DNA from 2 places in the Micromonospora sp. C97 genome. Region 2 is predicted to be linked to the other one. Evidence: predicted binding sites of a transcription regulator. Region 2 holds the regulator's gene; the other holds the start of a gene.

Region 1 (7,802 bases), on a different contig from region 2:
GATTACTTTTCTCGCCATTGCCGATTACTCCCTGTGTGCGGCGGGATGTGTCCAAAGTCTGACCTATCACCCCGGTAATCCGCAACAATATGCCTTCCATTCATTCGGCGCGTCGCGATTCCGTTACAGAGCAAAACCGTGAATCGGTCCGATGACCGGGCTTCATTCCCCGAGGACCCCGGCGTGACCGGCGACGGCGGCGGCCTCGGCCCGGTTGGACACTCGCAACTTTCGCAGCAACGCGGCGGTCATACGTTTCACCGTCCGTTCCGAGACGTGCAGTTCTTCGGCGATGTCGACGGTGCTGCGGCCGGCGGCGATCGCCCGCAGCAGCCGCCGTTCCTCACTGTCGAGGTCGACCGACGGGAAGCGCGTGGGCGGCAGCAGAGTGCGCAGCAGTTCGGCCGGCAGCACCGCCCAGCCGTCGAGGATGGCCAGCAGCGGGCGCAGCAGCTCCTCCGGTTCGCTGGTCTTGGGCAGGAAACCCTCGGCGCCGGCCCGCAGCGCCTCCACCGCCGACTCGGGAGCGGCGGAACCGGACATCGCCACCACCCGTACCCGAGGGGTGGTCCGCCGGATCGCCGCCACCGCACGGACGCCGCCGGGCGCGGGCATGTGCAGGTCGACGAGGGCCAGGTCGGGGCGGCAGCCGGCGACGAGAGCCGCCGCCGCGGCGGCGTCGCCGGTGGAGGCGACCACCTCGGCGCGGCCGTTGCTGGTGATCGGGAGCAGCAACTCCAGGCCGCGGACGAAAAGGGGGTGATCGTCCACGACAACGAGTCGCAAGGTGGAGCTTCCCGGCATGTCTGGGCCGTTCCCCAGCGGGTACCGATCATGCGGGTTCGCACCGAACGAGGGGAGTCGGGTGGATGCGCGTACGGCACGGTTTGCGGGACCTGCTGCGAGGGTTGCGCCCCATCGCGCCGACACCCGCCGAGCGGCGAGCGACGGAGGCTGATTCGGAGTTGCTGCTGCGGGTGTTGTGCCACGAGTTCCGGACGCCGGTGAGCACCCTGACCTCGTTGACCCGCGCTCTGGCCGACGAGCGTCGCGAGCTGACCGGTGCCGATCGGCGGGCGATCACCGAGCTGGCCCGCGACCAGGCCGCACACCTGCAGAGTCTGCTGCGCGACGCGACCGCCGGCACCGGCGCGCTGGCGCTGGCCGCGCGGCCGGAGCCGGTCGTCGCGCTGGCGGGCATCCTGCGGGAGGCCGCCGCGTTGGTGCCGGCCGGTCGGCGGCGGGCACGGGCCACCCGGCGGGCCGCCTCCTGCCCGGTGCCGGCCGGACGCACTCGACAGGTGCTGGTCAACCTGGTGCAGAACGCGTTGCGGCACGGGCCGCCCAACGGGCAGGTCGGGCTCTACGCCACGGTGCGCGGTCCCGGCGTGAGCATCCTGGTCACCGACGAGGGCAGGGTCGACGACGCGCTGCTGGTCGCGCTGCGGCGTCCGACGCCGGCCGTCGGGATGTCCGGTCTGGGCCTGTGGATCGCGCGGCAGCTCGTCGCGACCGACGGGGGAGCGCTGAGGGCGCACCGGCTGCGGCCCCGTGGAGTGGCGCTGGAGGTGTTGCTGCCGGTGGCCCGCCCGCTGGGATGACCCGGGCGGGCCACCGGTTGGCCCGCTCGGGTCAGCCCAGCGGGAACGGCCTCGCTACCTGTTTCCGGTACCGAGGAGGTCGGATGTTCAGTCACGTCAAGGATCTGCAGTTCGAGGCCAAGCCAGACGGCCCGGACGCGGCTTTCGCCCGTCGGCTGCAGGAGGTGCTGGGCGGCAAGTGGGGCGAGATGACAGTCGCCAACCAGTACCTCTTCCAGGGTTGGAACTGCCGGCTGCCCGGCAAGTACAAGGATCTGTTGCTCGATGTCGGCACCGAGGAGATGGGCCACGTCGAGATGATCGTCACGATGATCACCCGGCTCTTGGACAATGCGCCGCTGTCGCTGACCGAGGGGATCGCGGAGGACCCCGGTGGTGCGGCGACCTACGCCGGCGAGAATCCGGCGCACTTCATCCATGGCGGTGGTGGTGCCCTGCCCGCCGACTCCAACGGGGTGCCCTGGAGCGGCGCGTTCGTCACCGCCAGCGGCAACCTGTTGGCCGACTTCCAGCTCAACGTCACCGCCGAGGCGCAGGGTCGGCTCCAGGTCGCCCGGTTGTTCCACATGACCGACGACCCGGGTGTCAAGCAGATGCTGCGCTTCCTGCTGGCCCGCGACACGATGCACCAGAACATGTGGCTGGCGGCGATCGAGCAGCTCAAGGAGGACGGGCTGGAGGAGATGCCGGTGCCGGAGGCCTTCCCGGACTCGGGCGAGTTCACCGAGGAGTACGGCTACACCTATCTGGGTTTCTCCTCGGGGACCGACGCCGCCCAGGGGCGTTGGGCGTCCGGGCCCTCGCCCGACGGCAAGGGCGAGTTCCGGTACGACGACAACCCGCGGGCGAACGCGCCGGAGCCGGTGCTGCCGCCGGGTGACCCCCGCCTGTACGGCACCAATCCGGGGGTGGCCGGATCGGTGGTGAACACGGTGAAGAGCAAGCTCACCTGAGGTGTCCCGTCGGGTCGCCCACCGGTCCTGGGCGACCCGACGGAACCGCCCCGGGAAGTGGTCTGGGTCACAGATCGGAACAAGGGGAACGCTTTGTTACTTGAGTGAGACACGCTCAACTCAACGCGAGGTGTTCGATGGCAACTCTTCCGGTACTTCCCCTGACCGACGCCGTGCTGCTGCCCGGCATGGTCATCCCGGTGACCCTCGACCCCACCACCCAGGCCGCGATCGACGCGGCGCGGGCGACCGGCGACCGCAAGCTGCTGGCCGTGCCGCGCATCGACGGCGAATACGGGCCGGTCGGCGTGGTCGCCACCATCGAGAAGGTCGGCCGGCTGCCCGAGGGTGAGCCCGCCGCCGTCATCCGTGGCCTGTCCCGGGCCCGGATCGGGTCCGGCGTGCCCGGCCCCGGCGCCGCCCTCTGGGTCGAGGCGACCGAACTCGACGAACCCGCCTACGCCGGTCGGGCCCGTGAACTCGCCCGCGAGTACCGCGCCCTGGTGACCTCCGTGCTCCAGCAGCGGGGCGCCTGGCAGGTCATCGACGCGGTGGAGCGGATGACCGACCTCTCCGAGCTGGCCGACTCGGCCGGTTACGCGCCCTGGCTGACGCTGGAGCAGAAGACCGAGCTGCTCGCCGCGCCGGACGTCACCGCCCGGCTGGAGCTGCTGGTCGGCTGGGTGAAGGACTACCTGGCCGAGCAGGAGGTCACCGAGCAGATCAACAGTGACGTCCGCGAGGGGCTGGAGAAGTCCCAGCGCGAGTTCCTGCTGCGTCAGCAGCTCGCCGCGATCCGCAAGGAACTGGGCGAGGACGAGCCGGACGGCTCCGCCGACTACCGGTCCCGGGTCGAGTCCGCCGAGCTGCCGGAGAAGGTCCGCGAGGCGGCCATGCGCGAGGTCGGCAAGCTGGAGCGGGCCAGTGACGCCTCCCCGGAGGCGGGCTGGATCCGTACCTGGCTGGACACCGTGCTCGAGATGCCGTGGGGCACCCGTACCGAGGACAACACCGACCTGGCCGCGGCCCGGGCGGTGCTCGACGCCGACCACGCCGGTCTGTCCGACGTGAAGGACCGCATCCTGGAGTACCTGGCGGTGCGCAACCGGCGGGCCGAGCGCAACCTCGGCGTGGTCGGCGGTCGTGGCTCCGGCGCGGTACTCGCCCTCGCCGGCCCTCCCGGGGTCGGCAAGACCAGCCTCGGCGAGTCCGTGGCGCGGGCGCTCGGGCGCAACTTCGTCCGGGTCTCGCTCGGCGGCGTCCGCGACGAGGCGGAGATCCGCGGGCACCGGCGCACCTACGTGGGTGCGCTGCCCGGCCGGATCGTCCGCGCGCTGCGCGAGGCCGGCTCGATGAACCCGGTCGTGCTCCTCGACGAGGTGGACAAGCTGGCCGCCGGCTACGCCGGTGACCCCGCCGCCGCCCTGCTGGAGGTGCTCGACCCGGCCCAGAACCACACCTTCCGGGACCACTACCTGGAGGTCGATCTGGACCTGTCCGACGTGCTCTTCCTGGCAACCGCCAACGTGGTGGACGCCATCCCCGGCCCGCTGCTGGACCGGATGGAGCTGGTCATGCTGGACGGGTACACCGAGGACGAGAAGGTCTCCATCGCCCGCGACCACCTGCTGCCCCGGCAGCGGGAGCGGGCCGGGTTGACCGCCGAGGAGGTGACGGTCGCCGACGAGGCGCTCGCGCTGATCGCGGGGGAGTACACCCGCGAGGCCGGCGTGCGGCAGCTCGAACGGGCCCTGGCCAAGATCCTGCGCAAGGTGACGGTGACCCTGGCGACCGACCCCACGCCGGTACGCGTCGACACCGGCAACCTCACCGGCTACCTCGGACGACCGAAGTTCACCCCGGAGTCGGCCGAGCGCACCGCGGTGCCGGGCGTGGCCACCGGCCTGGCCGTCACGGGTGCCGGTGGTGACGTGCTCTTCATCGAGGCGACCAGCATGGAGGGCGAGCCGGGGCTGACCCTGACCGGCCAGCTCGGTGACGTGATGAAGGAGTCGGCGCACATCGCGCTCTCCTACCTGCGCTCCAACGGGCGGCGGCTCGGCATCGACCCGAACGCCCTCGCGGGACGCCGGATCCACGTCCACTTCCCGGCGGGCGCGGTGCCCAAGGACGGTCCGAGCGCCGGCATCACCATGGTCACGGCCCTGGCGTCGCTGGTCACCGGGCGCCCGGTCCGCCCCGAGTTCGGGATGACCGGTGAGGTGACGCTCTCCGGTCGGGTGCTGCCGATCGGTGGGGTGAAGCAGAAGCTGCTCGCCGCGCACCGGGCCGGTCTCACCGAAGTGATCATCCCGGCGCGCAACGAACCGGACCTGGACGACCTGCCGACCGAGGTGCGCGAGGCGCTGACCGTGCACACCCTGGCCGACGTGGCCGACGTGCTCGCCCTGGCGCTGCGCCCGGCCGACGTGAAGACGCTGGACGGTCCGGCGCTCTTCACGGTCTGACGTACCAAGCGACAGGCCCCCGCCGCTCACGAGACGGCGGGGGCCTGTCGCTGTGCCCGGGTCCCGGAGGACCGTACTGTCGTGCTTGAGACGTCAACTACCTCTCCGCCGTAGGGCGGTCCCCCGGAGGAAACCCCTGTGAACATGGTGCTGTGGATCGTTCAGATCCTGCTCGCTGCCATCTTTGGCGGCATCGGCGTGGTCAAGCTGACCCAACCCAAGGAGAAGCTGCACGAGACGATGGGCTGGACGAAGGCCGCCACGCCGATCCAGGTCAAGGCCATCGGCGCCCTGGAACTGCTGGCCGCCATCGGGCTGCTGCTGCCCGCCCTCACCGGCATCGCCACGGTGCTCACCCCGCTCGCCGCGCTCGGGCTGGTCATCATCATGATCGGCGGCATCGTGGTGCACCTGCACGGGGTGCGGACGGCCACCGTGCCGGAGCGGCGCACGGTGGAGATCCAGGGCATCGTGACGTGCGTGGTGCTGCTCGTCCTCGCCGCGCTTGTGGCCTGGGGCCGCTTCGGGCCGTACCCCCTCTGACCCGCAGCGCCGGCGACCGTCCCACCCGGACGGTCGCCGGCGGCGTTCTCCGCGCTCGTCGGAGCCCGCACCCGTGCCCCCTGCGGGCCGCTGATCGGCTATAGGGTCGGCCTCCGCACAGTGTTCATCACGGGGAGACGCATGGAAGCGAACGCCAACACGTCCGGTGCCCTGCCGCCGACGGTGCCGCACCGGCCGGAACCAGCGGGCCGAGGGCTGGGACGACGGGCCCTGTTCGCCGGCGGAGCCGGCGCTGCGGTCGTGGCGACGCTTGCCACACCGGCCAGAGCCGAGCCGACGACGGTACGGGAGGGCGCGCTCAGCCTGCGTGACCCCCGGGTCGGCTGCCTGCTCGACGGCAGTGACGAGGCGGCGAAGGTCGAGGTCGCGCTGAAGCTGCTGCCGCAGGAGGGTGGGGAGATCTTCCAGCCGGTGGGCCGACTCGGCCTCGGATCGGAGGTCACCTTCCCGACCAGCCTGACCTGGACCGGGGAGAACATCGGCGCGGCGATCATCCAGCCGGCCCCGGGTTACACCGGTCGCCTGGTCTCGTCGGGCATCTACAACCAGATCTCGAACGTGCACTTCTACGGCAAACGCACGTCGGGGGTGCTGCTGACCATCCGTGCCCCTCGGTCGACCTTCCACCACCTGCACTTCAGCAACTCGGGCAGCCACGCCATCGAGTTCGTCGGCACGGCCGAGGCCACCAGCGCCCACGCGAACAAGATCACCGACATCAACGTCGAGGACTGCGTCGGCATCGGCATCTTCGTGAACGCCTGGGCCTACGACAACGAGTTCCTCAATGTCTGGATCGGTGAGTGCGCGACCGGCCTACGACTGCACGACGGTGCCTGCTTCTTCGACAACCTGCACGTCTGGGGATGCGTCGGCAACGGCGTTGAACTGCGGAACAGCGGGCACCGGAACACGTTCCAGAACGTCTACCTCGAGTCGAACGGCACCGGCGGCACCGGGAACGGAGTCGACCTCTGGCAGGTTTGGGGCAACCAGTTCATCGGTGGCCGCCTGTGGCGTAACGCCTCGAACGGCATCGGTGTCTTCTCGTCCGGGCGTACCCGGATCATGGGTCTGGAGATCCACGAGAACGGTGAGAGCGGGATCCGTGGCGGCGACTCCGGCCTGTGCCAGGTGATCGGCAACCAGATCTACTCCGATTCGACGACCACCCGCCGGCAGGACCGGCCGATCGTCACCGTCGGCACGAGCGACAACTGGATCATCAGCAACAACGTGATGCGCGCCTTCGACCACGCGGCGGGCGGTGCCTCGCTGGTCGGCGGCAAGAACGTGGTCACCGGCAACATCGAGTAGAGCCGGCGGGGCGGCGCGGTCACCGCCCCACCGTTCGCACTCCCGTCGCGCGTCGCCGGCGACCGTCGTACCCCGGCGGTCGCCGACGACGCGCTCAGCGCTCGTCGCCGCCGCGGTCCCGGCGTACGGTGGCCTTGCGGCCCTTGATGGTGCTCTGCCGCAACCCGGAGATCACCTCGTCGGCCACCCCCTGCGGCACCTCCACCAGCGAGAACCGGTCGGCGATCTCGATCGAACCGATGTCGCGGCCACGGATGCCGGTCTCCCCGGTGATCGCGCCGACCAGGTCCTGCGGGCGCACCCCGGCCCGTCGGCCCAGACCGACGAAGACCTGGACGGTGTTGCCGCCGCCGGAGCGCGGCCGACCCCCGCCCCGCCGGTCGCCGCCCCGGCCGCCGGACTCCGGACGACCCTCGCGCGGGCCGCGCACCGGAACCTGCGGGATCTCCTCCTCGTCGTCGGAACCCGGCGACGTCACCTCGTGGGCCAGCTTCACCGCGGCGAGGGCGACCTCCATCAGGTCGAACTCGTCGGTCAGCGTCTCCACGATCACCCGGTACGGGTCGAGGTCGTCCTCCAGCAGGCTCTCGCGCAGGGCCGCCTGGGTCAGCTCCAACCGGCGGGTCCGCATGTCCGCCACGGTGGGGATCTTGTCGATGGTGATCCGCTGGCCGGTGACCCGCTCGATGGTCTTGAGCATCCGGTGCTCGCGCGGCTCGGCGAGGGTGATCGCCACGCCCTCGCGGCCGGCCCGACCCACCCGACCGATCCGGTGCACGTACGACTCGGGGGCCGACGGCACGTCGTAGTTGACGACGTGGGTCAGCTGCTCGACGTCCAGCCCCCGGGCCGCCACGTCGGTGGCCACCAGCAGGTCGGCGGTGCCCGCCCGCAGCCGG
Region 2 (7,802 bases):
GGCGTCGACGACCGAGTCGATGTCGGGCGCGTCGAGGAAGGCCAGCCCGGCGGGCAGGGCCGGGGCGGTGACGAGGTGCAGGGCGCGCGGATCGTCGCTCGGCTCGGTGGTGCGGGTCAGCCCGGGCAGGAGGTCACCCTGCCGGAACCACGCCGCGTCGGACGGGTTGCAGACCAGCACCGGGGAGCGGGTGGTCGGCCGGAGCACGCCGGCCGCGCTGACCCGGGCCTTGACCAGGCTGTTGACCAGCGTCGACTTGCCCGCGCCGGTGGAGCCGCCGACCACCACGAGAAGGGGGGCGTCCAACCGGGCGAGCCGGGGCAGCAGGTAGTCGTCGAGCTGGTCGGTGAGGGCGGTCGCGGTGTGCCGGGCGGAGCTGGCAGAGGGCAGCGCGAGGGGATACCGGGTCGCGCCGATCGCCTCCCGGAGGCCCGACAGTGCGCCGGGGAGGCTGTCGTCCCCGGTGGTGGCGGGCGGCTCCTCCGCGGCGTCCGGCGGGTCGGTGCGGGCTGCGACGGCGGGCGCACCGGAACGGGTGGCGGGATCGCCGTGCGTCGTCACCGCTAAAGCGTGCCCGACCGATGCAAGGGAAGACAACCGGACGGTAATAACGGCTGGGTTGCGTCGGGTTGACTCAAGTCGACTTGACGATTGGCCGACGCGTGGCACTATTGAGTCAAGTTCACTCAACTTGTGGTGGGGCCCGCTGCGGGCGGTGCTCGCCAGCAGCCCACGGGCGACGCCCGTCACCTGCACAACCTTACGAAGCGAGGAAGCGAACATGGCACGTGCGGTCGGTATCGACCTCGGCACGACGAACTCCTGCGTCAGCGTTCTCGAGGGCGGTGAACCCACCGTCATCGCCAACGCTGAGGGGTCGCGGACGACTCCGTCGATCGTCGCGTTCGCCCGCAACGGCGAGGTGCTCGTCGGTGAGGTCGCCAAGCGCCAGGCGGTGACCAACCCGGACCGGACGATCCGGTCGGTCAAGCGCGAGGTCGGCACGAACTGGTCCGTCGACATCGACGGCAAGAAGTACACCCCGCAGGAGATCTCCGCCCGGACGCTGATGAAGCTCAAGCGGGACGCCGAGGCGTACCTGGGTGAGCAGATCACCGACGCGGTGATCACCGTTCCGGCCTACTTCAACGACAGCCAGCGGCAGGCCACCAAGGAGGCCGGTGAGATCGCCGGCTTCAACGTGCTGCGGATCGTCAACGAGCCGACCGCGGCCGCCCTGGCGTACGGGCTGGACAAGGGCTCCAAGGAGCAGACCGTCCTGGTCTTCGACCTCGGCGGCGGCACCTTCGACGTGTCGCTGCTGGAGCTGGCCGAGGGCGTCATCGAGGTCAAGTCGACCAGCGGTGACAACCACCTCGGCGGCGACGACTGGGACCAGCGGATCATCGACCACCTGGTCAAGACGTTCCGTGGTGAGCACGGCATCGACCTCGGCCAGGACAAGATGGCCCTCCAGCGGCTCCGTGAGGCCGCTGAGAAGGCCAAGATCGAGCTGTCCGCCGCCACCACCACCAACATCAACCTGCCGTACATCACCGCTGGCGCGGCCGGCCCGCTGCACCTGGACGTGACGCTCAGCCGCGCCGAGTTCCAGCGGATGACGCAGGACCTGCTGGACCGTTGCAAGGGCCCGTTCGAGCAGGCCGTGAAGGACGCCGGGATCAAGATCTCCGACGTCGAGCACGTCATCCTGGTCGGCGGTTCGACCCGGATGCCCGCCGTGACCGACCTGGTCAAGCAGCTCACCGGCCGCGACCCCAACAAGGGCGTCAACCCGGACGAGGTCGTCGCCGTCGGCGCCGCCCTCCAGGCCGGTGTGCTCAAGGGTGAGGTCAAGGACGTCCTGCTGCTCGACGTGACCCCGCTGAGCCTGGGCATCGAGACCAAGGGCGGCATCTTCACCAAGCTGATCGAGCGCAACACCACCATCCCGACCAAGCGCTCCGAGGTCTTCACCACGGCTGACGACAACCAGCCGTCGGTGCTGATCCAGGTGTTCCAGGGCGAGCGGGAGATCGCGGCCTACAACAAGAAGCTCGGCACCTTCGAGCTGACCGGCCTCCCGCCGGCGCCGCGCGGCGTGCCGCAGATCGAGGTCGCCTTCGACATCGACGCCAACGGCATCGTCAACGTGCACGCCAAGGACCTGGGCACCGGCAAGGAACAGAAGATGACGATCACCGGCGGCTCGTCGCTGCCGAAGGACGACATCGAGCGGATGCGCCGGGACGCCGAGGAGCACGCGGAGGAGGACAAGCGCCGCCGCGACGACGCCGAGACCCGCAACGTGGCCGAGGCACTGCAGTGGCAGACCGAGAAGTTCCTCGCCGAGAGCGGCGACAAGCTGCCCAGCGAGAACCGTGAGCAGCTCAACGAGGCGCTCGGCGAGCTGCGCGGCGCCCTCGGCGGGCAGGATGTCGAGAAGATCAAGTCCGCGCACGAGAAGCTGGCGCAGGTCTCCCAGCAGGCCGGCTCGCTGCTCTACTCGCAGCAGGCCGAGCAGGGTCAGCAGCCGGGTGGCGAGCCCGGCCCGGGTGCGACCGGCGCGACCGGCGCACAGGCCGGCGGCGCCGACGACGTGGTCGACGCGGAAATCGTGGACGAGGACGGCAAGAAGTGACCGTCGGCCTCCGACACGTGTCCACCGCGAAGGGGATGAGGTAGCCGCATGACGCAGAAGCCACGAGCCGCCGACCCGGGCGAGACCGGGTCGACGCCGGGTGGCTCCGCGCCCACGGAGCAGACCACCGGCGACGGGGAGCGGGTCGTCATCCGTAACAACCGCAAGCTCGTCGACACCGCCGAGCCGGAGGGCACCGCCGCCGACGCCGAGGCCGGCGTGCCGGCCGAGGGCCTGGTCGAGGACGCCGAGGTCGTGGTCGACGAGATCGAGGTCGAGGTCAACGCCACCGACGGGCCGGAACCGTCCGGCCCGCCGGTGGTGGACGCCCCGGCTCAGCCGGTGGACGGCGGCGGCACGGGCACCTCGCTCGGTGCCGAGCTGGAGGCGCTCCGGGCCGAGCTCGACGAGCGGACCAGGGACCTGCAGCGGGTGTCGGCGGAGTACGCCAACTACCGCAAGCGGGTCGACCGTGACCGCAGCCTCGTGCAGGAGCAGGCGACCGGCTCGGTGCTGGCCGCGCTGCTGCCGATCCTGGACGACCTGGACCGGGCCCGGGAACACGGCGACCTGGTCGGGCCGTTCGGCACGGTGGCGGAACAGCTCACCACCGCGCTGGGCAAGTTCGGCCTGAACGCCTTCGGCGAGCAGGGCGACCCGTTCGACCCGACCCGGCACGAGGCGGTCGCGCACCAGACCTCGGCCGACGTCAGCGAGCCGACCTGCGTGCAGGTCATGCGACGCGGCTACCAGCTCGGTGAGCGGCTGCTGCGCCCCGCGCTGGTAGCGGTCGCGGATCCGGAATAGTGCCAGCCAGTGACCAGGCCGTCCCGCCCACCGCGCAGCGGTGGGCGGGACGGCCGGGCCACCAGGGTCGGAAGGAGGTGGACCGGTGAGTTCGAAGGACTGGATCGAGAAGGACTTCTACGCCGTGCTCGGCGTGGACAAGGCCGCCTCCGCGGATGACATCAAGAAGGCGTACCGCAAGGTGGCCCGGGAGTCGCACCCGGACCACAACCCGGGCGACCCGAAGGCCGAGGAGCGGTTCAAGGCCGCGTCCGAGGCGTACAACGTGCTGTCGGACAGCGGCCGCCGCCGCGAGTACGACGAGATGCGCTCGCTCTTCGGCTCGGGCGCGTTCCGGCGCAACGCCCGGGGTGGTGGCCAGCCGGGTGGCATGCCATTCGACGTCTCCGACATGTTCGGTGGCGGCGGAGGCGGCGATCGCCGCTTCGGAGGCGCCGGCTTCCAGGACCTGTTCAGCTCGATCTTCAGCGGCGGTCAGGCCGGTGGGCAGGCCGCGCCCCGCGGTCCGGCCCGTGGCCGGGACGTGGAGACCGAGGTGGCGCTGGACTTCGGCGACGCGGTGCGCGGGGTGACGCTGCCCCTGACGCTGCGCGCGCCCGGGGTCTGCGACACCTGCCACGGCAACGGGGCCAAGCCCGGCACCCAGCCGCAGACCTGCCCGGTCTGCCACGGTGCCGGGGTGACCACCCGCAACCAGGGGTCGTTCAGCTTTTCCGAGCCGTGCCGCAACTGCCAGGGCGTCGGCACCGTGGTCGAGGAGAAGTGCCCGGAGTGCCACGGCAGCGGCGGTGTCACCAAGACCCGCACCATGAACGTGCGCTTCCCGGCCGGTGTGGCCGACGGTCAACGCATCCGTCTGGCCGGGCGCGGCGAGCCGGGCGAGCGCGGCGGTCCGGCCGGTGACCTCTTCGTGCACGTCAAGGTTCGGCCGGACGAGTTGTTCGGGCGTACCGGAGACGACCTGACGCTGACCGTTCCGGTGACCTTCGCGGAGGCCGTGCTCGGCACGGACCTGCGGGTGCCCACGCTCGACGGCGCGGTGACCCTGCGGGTTCCGCCGGGGACGCCGAGCGGGCGGGTGCTGCGGGCCCGGGGCAAGGGTGTGGTCCGCCGTGATGGGCAGGCTGGTGACCTGCTGGTGACGTTGGACGTGGTGGTGCCTGCCCGGTTGTCCGACGAGGCGCGCACGGCGCTGGAGTCGTTCGCCGAGCAGACTCCGCCGGCGGCCCGGGAACATCTCGACGCACGGGTGCGTCGAGTCAGTTAGTCCGGTGGAGGGGACGCGGAGGTGAGCGGGATGTCGGGCGAGTTCCTCGGTTCGGGCGACCCTGCCTACGAGGCCAAGGTGCTGATGATCTCGGTGGCGGCGCGGATGGCGGGGATGCACCCGCAGACGCTGCGCCAGTACGACCGACTCGGGCTGGTGCAGCCCGGTCGAGCGGCCGGTGGCGGGCGTCGTTACAGCGTCCGCGACGTGGTGCTGCTGCGCGAGGTGCAGCGGCTCAGCCAGGACGACGGGATCAACCTGGCCGGCGTCAAGCGGATCATCGGGCTGGAGCGGCTGCTGGAGCAGGCGCAGCAGCGGGTGGCCCGGCTGGAGGCGGAGCTGGACGCCGCGTATCGCCGGGTGGCCGAACTGGAGTCGCTGGCCCGCTTCCCGGGCCGGGATCTGGTGCCGACCAACCGCACCTCCACCGCCCTGGTGGTGTGGCGCCCTCGCCGCACGCCCGATCGCTGACCTGCCGCTCACCCGGAGCTGTCTGCCCGGCCCGGACCGCGCTGGATTTCCCGGCGCGGTCCGGGCCGCTTCGGTTAGCCTGTCGATAAGGGTTCAATCGGCTTAAATCGGACCCACCGGCATGGCGAGGGGGAGCGATGGCGGAGCCGGCGAAGAAGATGGCCCAGCAGACGGAGGACCGGTTGGAGAAACTGGCCGAGACCGTCCGCGAGAAGTTCGACAAGGTCACCGAGGGGACCTACCGGGACCGGATCATCGCGGGCCGGTTCGCCGAAGACGGCGAGCGCGGCGGCGAACCGGGCCGAGCCGAGACGGAACGCAAGCAGGACTGACCGGTGACCGACGTGCGGGCCGGGACCCACGGGGGGTCCCGGCCCGTTCGCCGTCGCCGGGTGCGGGCCGGGACGCGGGGCTTCCGCGCGGGGGTCGCGGCCCGTTCGCCGTGGTTGGGTGCGGGCCGGGACGCGGGGGCGCGGCGGCGGGGGTCCTATACCGAGCCTTTGGAGCTGAATCGTTTACGACATCACGCTGTGGTCCGCACCTGTCACGTCAGGGACCCCAACCGGTGAATCGTTTGCGACATCAGCTCCACAGCGGCGCAGGAACCAACACCCCGCTGCGCAGACCGCTGGCGATCAGCCCGCTCTCAACCGAGGCGGCGGTTTTCGCGGACCAGGCCGCCCTCGCACCAGTCCCGGTAGACGAAGAGATCCGGTCGGGCCAACAGCACCCGGCCGTTGTGCGCCCAGATCTTCATCAGCTCGTCGCCGTCCCGCTCGGCCTGTTCGACGAGCTTGCGGAAGCGGCGCTTCGGGTGGGCGCGGAAATTCGTCCGGATGCCGTCGGCCGCGTAGATGTACAGGCAGTGCAGCGCGAAACGCCGGGCCGGGCAGGTCGGATCCATCGCTAACTCGAAGAGCGTCAACACCAGTCGGTCGCCGGAGACCAGCAGGTCCCAGTCGGGTGGCATCGAGGCCAACGGCACCGAATCGGGCTTGTACGCCCAAGCTCGCAACTCCGCCGGAGTCGGATCGACGGGGTTGGCGAAGCCGTGGAACGTCGATTCCTGCACGCTCACCGGCCAACCTTCCGCTCTCGCCCGCGTTTTGGCAACGCTGCCTGCGGACCCTGGCTGCTGCGGCGAAACGGTAACCCGCCCACGCTTTGCTGCGGTAGCCCCCATGAGGAGCAATTCCGCAACCGTTGGCGGGAGGGGCATTACGCCCCTCCCGGTGGCCGTCCCGCGGGTTCAGGTGGTGCTCAATGCAGTGGGTCGGGGACCGGTGTCGACTCCCGCCGCTGGGCCGCCGCCCGAGTGCGCAACCACCGCTTGAACCACGGGAAGTCAGGCAGTCGGGCCAGAATCGGTCCGGTCACCACGGTGATCAGGACGTACGTCGCGGCCAGCGCCGCCAACCGTGGCTCGACGCTCCCGGCAGCCACCGCGAGCCCGGCGATGACGATGGAGAACTCGCCTCGGGGTACGAGTGCCAGGCCGGTCCGCCATCGACCGGGTTCCGCGATGCCGACACGGCGGGCGGCGAGGTAACCGGTGAGCGTCTTCGTCCCCATGGTGACCACGGCCAGGGCGAGTGCCGGCAGCAGGACCGGCGGGATGTCCTGCGGGTCGGTGGTCAGGCCGAAGAAGACGAAGAACACCGCGGCGAACAGGTCCCGCAGGGGTGAGAGCAGCTCGGTGGCGTGGTGCGCCACCGGGCCGGAGAGGGCGATGCCGACCAGGAACGCACCGACCGCCGCCGACACCTGGAGCGACGCGGCGATGCCGGCGATCAGCAGGGTCAGACCGAGTACGCCCAGAAGCAGCGCCTCCGGGTCCTTCGCCGACAGGGCGGCGGAGATGAGGTGGCCGTAGCGGATGGCGAGGACCAGCACGAGCAGTACGGTGCCCACCGCGACGGTGAGCGCGATCCCGCCGCCGAGCAGGCCGGTGCCGGCCAGGACGGCGGTGACGAGCGGCAGGTAGAGAGCCATCGCCAGGTCCTCGATGACGAGGACCGAGAGGATCACCGGGGTTTCCCGGTTACCGAGCCGGCCCAGGTCGGCGAGGACCTTCGCGATCACGCCGGAGGAGGAGACCCAGGTGATGCCGCCGAGTACCAGGGCGGCGACCCAGTCCCAGCCGAGCAGCAGGGCGAACCCCGCGCCGGGCAGCGCGTTGAGGACGCCGTCGATCAGCCCTGCCGGCGCTGCCGAGCGCAGGTTGCCGACGAGTTCGTTGGCCGAGTATTCCAGGCCGAGCATCACCAGCAGCAGGATGACGCCGATCTCGGCGCCGACGGCGAAGAACTCCTCGCTGGCGTCCAGCGGCAGCAGCCCGCCGTGCCCGAACGCCAGCCCGGCGAGCAGGTAGAGGGGGATGGGAGAGAGGCCGAAGCGCCGGCTGAGCCGGCTGAGGAGCCCAAGCAGCAGCAGCAGCGCACCGACTTCGATGAGCAGCGTGGTGAAATCGTGCATCCGCCTCAGCCGTCCGGGTCACTGTCGGCGAGGATGGCGGACACGCCGTCGAGACCCCTGCGGGTCCCGACAACGACCACCACGTCGCCGGCCGCGAAGCGGAAGGAGGGGAGTGGCGAAACGATCACTTCGCCTTCGCGC

The links. The regulator HspR, encoded in region 2, represses chaperone genes until heat shock. The targets are predictions, from matches to a motif close to TTGAGTNNNNNNNACTCAA.
Region 1: the regulator HspR is predicted to act here: its motif matches at 2,655-2,673, upstream of lon (endopeptidase La).

The regions. Positions count from the first base shown of each region.
Region 1 covers NZ_JAGPXU010000011.1:165,521-173,322, reverse strand. The annotation lists gene KBX26_RS17375 (Lsr2 family protein) at 1-18, opposite strand, end outside; gene KBX26_RS17370 (response regulator transcription factor) at 163-771, opposite strand; gene KBX26_RS17365 (sensor histidine kinase KdpD) at 870-1,601, shown strand; gene KBX26_RS17360 (manganese catalase family protein) at 1,685-2,554, shown strand; gene lon (endopeptidase La) at 2,692-5,022, shown strand; gene KBX26_RS17350 (DoxX family protein) at 5,167-5,565, shown strand; gene KBX26_RS17345 (right-handed parallel beta-helix repeat-containing protein) at 5,707-6,903, shown strand; gene KBX26_RS17340 (DEAD/DEAH box helicase) at 6,998-7,802, opposite strand, start outside.
Region 2 covers NZ_JAGPXU010000019.1:84,183-91,984, forward strand. The annotation lists gene KBX26_RS22655 (GTPase domain-containing protein) at 1-561, opposite strand, end outside; gene dnaK (molecular chaperone DnaK) at 782-2,641, shown strand; gene grpE (nucleotide exchange factor GrpE) at 2,690-3,448, shown strand; gene dnaJ (molecular chaperone DnaJ) at 3,534-4,715, shown strand; gene KBX26_RS22675 (heat shock protein transcriptional repressor HspR) at 4,746-5,186, shown strand; gene KBX26_RS22680 (hypothetical protein) at 5,324-5,518, shown strand; gene KBX26_RS22685 (hypothetical protein) at 5,833-6,264, opposite strand; gene KBX26_RS22690 (cation:proton antiporter) at 6,447-7,661, opposite strand; gene KBX26_RS22695 (cation:proton antiporter regulatory subunit) at 7,667-7,802, opposite strand, start outside.